DNA from 2 places in the Xenorhabdus ishibashii genome. Region 1 is predicted to be linked to the other one. Evidence: predicted binding sites of a transcription regulator. Region 1 holds the regulator's gene; the other holds the start of a gene.
The links. The regulator PurR, encoded in region 1, represses purine synthesis genes. The targets are predictions, from matches to a motif close to CANGCAAACGTTTGCNTG.
Positions count from the first base shown of each region.

Region 2: a site for PurR is predicted at 1,547-1,564, ahead of guaB (IMP dehydrogenase). Genes of this name have one in related genera too.

Region 1 covers NZ_NJAK01000002.1:432,456-435,896, reverse strand. The annotation lists gene punC (purine nucleoside transporter PunC) at 1-1,031, opposite strand, end outside; gene punR (DNA-binding transcriptional activator PunR) at 1,155-2,063, shown strand; gene purR (HTH-type transcriptional repressor PurR) at 2,067-3,092, opposite strand.
Region 2 covers NZ_NJAK01000001.1:115,308-118,748, reverse strand. The annotation lists gene guaB (IMP dehydrogenase) at 16-1,482, opposite strand; gene xseA (exodeoxyribonuclease VII large subunit) at 1,656-3,008, shown strand; gene speD (adenosylmethionine decarboxylase) at 3,232-3,441, opposite strand, start outside.

The DNA of each region.
Region 1 (3,441 bases):
AGAGCGTTTTGTAATGCAGCCGCTTTACCACTATCCTGAGGATAAACAGACAGGGCATTTGCTACTGCAATTGGATATGATGCACCATTCATTGCTGCCATAACACAAAAAGGAATAAGAATGGCTATAAATGAAGGTTCACTTAATAGGGAAATCAAATAAATTATGATCATGCTTACTGCATAACCCACTAACAGAAATGGGAATACCGTTTCACTTTTCATTTTTTCCAATAAGATACGGCAACCATACCCGCCAATCATAAATGCCAACGTTTGGGGAATATAACTTAGGCCAATATCGGTAGGATCATAACCCATATCTTTCAAAATTGTTGGTGAGCCTGTTAGCCAGGCAAAAAAACCTGCACTGCAAGACGCATAGATCAATACATTTCCGCTAAAAACTGGAGAAGTTAATAACGTAAAGAAAGAAATTGCTTTTTTATCAGCGTGGTTTTCGATATTAGTGCGCTTATTGTCCAGAAAAAATGTTGGTATTAACAGCAATATCGTTACGATCATTAAAACAAGGAAAATGATTTTCCAGCCACTATGCGTTAACAGCCATGCGCCTAACAAAGGGGCAAGGGCAGGGGAAAGGGCAACCAGAGGCATGATCATGGCAAAAACACGTTTGGTTCGTTCTGCATCATATCTATCAACGACTAAAGCCTGCCAGGTCACCGCAGCAGAACAAACCCCAACTGCTTGCATAAATCTTAATATCAATAACTGGATAGGACTTGTTATCCAAAGCATACCTAAACAACTAATGGAAAACAGGGACAGACCGATAATAAGAACGGGTTTTCTGCCTAAACGATCAGACAATTGACCCCATAAAAGTTGGGCAAAAGCAAATCCGGCAAGAAAAATGCTAAGGCTCGCACTGATAGCATTAGTTGATGTATCTAATTCTGCTTTCATTGCATCAAAAGCGGGCAGATACATATCGATGGCCAAATAGCCTAACATGCTTAAGCCCGCGAGATAAGACATAAATGGAATGGAGTTTTTATTTGTTGTCATTGTGTTAATAACTTGGTTTGGTAATGGATAAGGAAATATTGGGTTTATTTTATATAGCATGATTTTTACTTGTGAAACGGTAATATTTGCACCATGCTGTGAAAAAAATTGAAAGGAAGATATATGTGGTCTGAATACTCTCTGGAAGTCATTGATGCTGTTGCCAGAACAGGAAGTTTCAGTGCGGCTGCGTCAGAACTTCATCGTGTACCTTCTGCTGTCAGCTATACGGTAAAACAGCTTGAAGACTGGTTGGCTGTACCTTTATTTGAACGTCGTCATCGTGATGTTGATTTAACGGAAGCAGGGGCAATCTTTGTTAAAGAAGCGCGTTCTGTTATCAAAAAAATGAATCACACTCGGCACCAGTGCCAACAGGTTGCTAATGGCTGGCGGGGGCAATTTAGTATTGCGGTTGATCAGGTCGTGAAGCCAGAGCGAACGCTTCGGCTAATTTTGGATTTTTATCGCCATTTTCCAGATATTGAGTTACTTATCTATCCTGAAGTTTTCAATGGCGTATGGGATGCCCTGGTGGATGGACGAGTGGATGTCGCCATCGGAGCAACACGTGCTTCCCCTGTTGGTGAGCGATATAGCTTCAGGGATATGGGATTTATGCCTTGGCTGTGTGTAGCCAGCCCTGAACACGAACTGGCAGCCATATCGGAAAAATTGAATGATGACCAAATGCGGCCTTATCCCAGTTTATGTCTCGAAGACACTTCGCGTAGCTTACCTAAGCGTGATACATGGGCTTTGAATAATCAACGGAGATTGATTGTTCCTGATTGGGATGTTGGATTAAGTTGTTTGATGGATGGATTGTGTGTAGGCATGGTGCCCAAACACCGTGCGCTACCGCTGATCCGTAAAGGTAAGCTGATTACACTTGAACTTGAACAGCCCTTGCCTGACAGCCCATGTTGTTTGACATGGTCGCAAAAAAGCCACTCACCGGCATTAAGCTGGTTACTTGATTATCTGGGGGATAGCGAAACGCTTAATGCCGAATGGCTGCAAGAAAATTAACCGTCAGCGGCGATAATCGATAAAAGGTCCATCTGCAACAGAGCGCCGTTCAACAAGGCGTGGATGGACTTCGATAGTTTGTGCATCCTCACGTTTATTGATGATCCGATCCAGTAACATTGAAAAAGCCATTTGTCCTAAACGCTCTTTGGGCTGGTGGATGGTTGTCAATGCGGGTGTAAAATAGCGGGCATTGCGGATATTATCATAACCGATAATTGAAATATCTTGTGGAACGCGCAACCCCAACTCATCGGCTGCACAGATCGCCCCCATAGCCATGACATCTCCACCACAAAAAACAGCGGTTGGACGATGTTTTTGATTCAGGATTTTGTACATGGCCTGATAACCAGATTCAGGTTCAAAATCACCTTGTACAATCCACTCATCACGAATGGCGATATTGGCTTCTTTTAGTGCCTTGAGAAAACCTTGGTGGCGTCCTCCCCCAGTATTTCTTGCCAATGGCCCAGGAATAGAGGCAATATCACGATGACCGCGTTCAATGAGATAACGGCCAGCCAGATAACCACCATGAAAGGCATTATCAATAATCGCATCGGTAAAATCACCTCTGGATTCTCCCCAATCCATGACCACCATAGGAATATTGCGATAGCCTTCCAACATACTCAAAAGTTGCTCAGGGTATTCTGAACACATGACCAGCAAACCATCTACTCGTTTTTGTGCCAGCATCGCGAGATAAGCTTTTTGTTTATCAAGGTTGTTATGAGAATTACATAAAATCAGTGTGTAACCTTTGCTATAGCAGCTATTTTCAACCGATTCTATGATCTCAGCAAAGTAGGGTGCTTCACTTGATGTTGCCAGCAATCCAATGGATTTGGTGTGGTTAACTTTTAAGCTGCGAGCAACGGCACTGGGGGAATAATTCAATTCTTTAATAGCAGCCCAAACTGCGGCCTTTGTATCTTCGGCGACGAAACGGGTTTTATTGATAACATGGGATACGGTTGTGGTCGAAACACCAGCGCGTTTAGCCACATCTTTAATCGTTGCCATGAAAAAAGGACTCCTGACCTTCTGGTCTAATTTATATACCCTTTATCTTTCTAGTCGGGTATAGCTATTTGTTAATCGTTTGCCAATATATTTATATACGGGATGATGGTTGGCAATAATTTAGCGGTAAACTTTGAATTTTGTCTGATCTAACTCAAAAGTGAAAGTAATAATCGATGCTATAAAGAGTATGAATTAGATATTGCGGTATGATTTTTCGATAATACGACAAATAACCGCCTAAAATTTATGGTGTTGAGGTGTCTTAATTTTCACATTGAGGATGTTCTATGGATACAGATCTGAAATTGGGATTATTGGCCGCCAGTAGTGCATTAATCATGATTGT
Region 2 (3,441 bases), on a different contig from region 1:
GTCACTCTAAATATGTTAAAGACCTAAACGGTAGTTGGGTGATTCTTTGGTGATAGTCACGTCATGAACGTGGCTTTCCTGAATACCCGCACCACTGATACGAACGAATTCTGCTTTAGTTCTCAGTTCATCAATGGTTGCACAACCGGTCAGCCCCATACAGGAACGCAAGCCACCCATTTGCTGGTGGACGATATTTTTCAGCAGACCCTTGTAAGCCACACGACCTTCGATGCCTTCGGGAACCAGTTTGTCAGCCGCATTATCAGTCTGGAAGTAACGATCAGAGGAACCTTTGGACATCGCACCCAACGAACCCATGCCGCGGTAAGATTTGAACGAACGTCCCTGATAAAGCTCGATTTCTCCCGGTGATTCTTCCGTTCCCGCCAGCATGGAGCCAACCATTACACATGATGCACCTGCCGCAATCGCTTTGGCGATGTCACCGGAAAAACGGATACCTCCGTCGGCAATTACAGGAATGCCAGTTCCTTGCAGTGCTTCAACTGCGTCTGCAATGGCAGTGATTTGAGGCACACCAACACCGGTAACGATACGAGTCGTACAAATAGAACCTGGGCCGATACCCACTTTAACGGCATTTACACCCGCTTCTACCAGCGCTTTAGCACCTTCACCTGTCGCTACATTACCGCCGATGATTTGCAGATCAGGATACTTAGCGCGAGTTTCACGAATACGCTGCAACACACCTTCAGAATGGCCGTGGGAAGAGTCAATAAGCAGTACATCGACACCCGCAGCGACCAATGCATCAACACGTTCTTCGTTGCCAGCACCAGCGCCAACCGCCGCACCGACACGCAAACGGCCTTGTTCGTCTTTACATGCGTTTGGCTTACGCTCCGCTTTTTGGAAATCTTTTACCGTAATCATGCCAAGCAGGTGGAAATTATCATCAACAACCAGCGCTTTCTCCACCCGTTTTTCGTGCATTTTGTGCAAAACCACTTCACGAGCTTCGCCTTCTTTTACGGTTACCAAACGTTCCTTAGGCGTCATTACTGCCGTCACCGGCTGATTCAGATCAGTCACGAAACGCACATCGCGGCCAGTAATAATGCCCACTAATTCGTTCTCTTCTGTTACTACGGGATAACCCGCAAAACCATTGCGTTCGGACAACTCATGAACTTCGCGCAAAGTCGTCTGTGGCGTTACAGTAACAGGATCAGTGACTACACCGCTTTCATGCTTCTTCACGCGGCTGACTTCTTCAGCCTGGCGTTCAATTGACATATTTTTATGAATGAAGCCAATGCCCCCTTCTTGTGCCAGTGCGATTGCCAGTGAAGATTCCGTTACAGTATCCATAGCTGCGGAAAGCATAGGTACATTCAGGCGAATAGTGGAAGTTAATTGGGTGGACAGATCTGCGGTGTTAGGCAAGACTGTTGAGTGGGCAGGAACCAACAATACATCGTCAAAAGTTAATGCTTCTTTTTTAATTCGTAACATGGGCAATATCTCACCAGGCTATGGAGCAATAAGAGGGATAAAATATTGCCGCGGCATTATACAGGCCGAAATCGGTTGCCTCCAGCATTTTTTGAAAAAAATTCTTGATTAGTCGTGTAATGAGACTAATATCGGTTGATTAAGTCCTTGTTTTAAAATTTGATCTAGCTCACATGTCACTACCAACCAATACCGGAATTTTTTCTGTTAGCCGTTTGAATCAGACTGTTCGCCAGCTATTAGAGCTGGAAATGGGCAGGATCTGGTTGTCCGCTGAAATATCCAATTTTTCTCAGCCATCATCAGGGCATTGGTACTTCACATTAAAAGATGAAAGGGCACAAGTTCGTGCTGCCATGTTTCGAAGTCATAACCTGAGGGCAACGTTTCGTCCACAAAATGGCCAACAGGTATTGGTTAGGGCACAAATTACCCTGTATGAACCGCGGGGTGATTATCAACTGATAGTGGAAAGTATTCAGCCTGCGGGTGATGGTTTGTTGCAACAACAATTTGAAATATTGAAGCAAAAACTCGCCACAGAAGGCTTATTTGATCAGCTTCATAAGAAGTCACTTCCCTCTCCGGCAAAACGACTCGGTGTCATCACATCTTCCAGTGGTGCTGCATTGCACGATATTTTGAATATCTTGAAACGCCGTGATCCTTCCTTGCCCGTTGTTATTTATCCTACCGCTGTTCAGGGAGCCGAAGCACCATTACAGATTATTCGGGCAATCGAGCTGGCAAATGCGCGACAAGAGTGTGATGTTCTGATTGTCGGACGTGGCGGAGGATCGCTGGAAGATTTGTGGTGCTTCAATGATGAACAAGTGGCACGGGCAATATTCCAAAGTCATATTCCCATTGTCAGCGCTGTCGGCCATGAAACCGATATCACCATTGCGGATTTTGTCGCTGATTTACGTGCACCAACGCCTTCTGCGGCAGCAGAGTTGGTTAGCCGCAATCAAACAGAATTATTACGGCAAATACAATCCCTGCAACAACGCCTTGAAATGGCAATGGATTATTTCTTCGCGCAAAAACAGCGGGTATTTAATTTATTGCAGCATCGCCTTCAGCAGCAACGTCCTGATTTGCAATTGGCGCGTCAGCAGAATCATTTAGCTGAGTTACGGCAAAAGTTGATTGATAGTTTGTCACGTTGCCTAAAACAGCACTCAATTTCATATGAAAAATTGAATCAGCGATTACTGCAAATTCACCCTGAGCGGGAAATCCAGCGTCATAGCCAATCTATCCAGCAGTTTGATTTCCGCTTGAAACAGGCCATTGAACGGCAATTAGGGCGTTATCGGGAAAAATTTGCTGTTTCCTGCTCGCGTATGGAGGCTGTCAGCCCATTGGCAACGTTGAGTCGTGGTTACAGTATTAGCGAAGCTCCTGATGGAAAATTGCTAAGGCAAGTCAGGCAAGTAAAAGCAGGTGATATGCTGAAAACACGGTTGCAGGATGGCTGGGTTGAGAGTCAGGTGACACAGGTTGGATTGGATCCTAAATAAAAAACAGCCCCTGCCTGGGGCTTATTCTGTGTTTATACAACGTGTTAATAGAAATTAGTCCCTATCCAATTTCGTTTGGTTATTCATTTTAATCACATTGATTGGATAAATATGACAAATGAGAATGTTTGATCAAGGATAATGCAGTATAGATGTGAAACTTATTTGAATATTTTTTATATAAAACGATTTAATCTAAACGGGGGCTTTCAGGGCTTTAAAATTAAAAACCTCGCTGTAATATCTTATATTCATATTCTTGAGCATTAAGCTGCGTTTGTAGCCGCATCATAAATGTATCTTGATGTTTAAATTCATTGCAAACGAATAAATCAAGAGCGGCATATTGATGTTCAGGCCAAGTGTGAATAGTAAAATGTGACTCTGCTAATATTAGCGCACCACTGACACCCCATGGTTGGAATTGATGGAA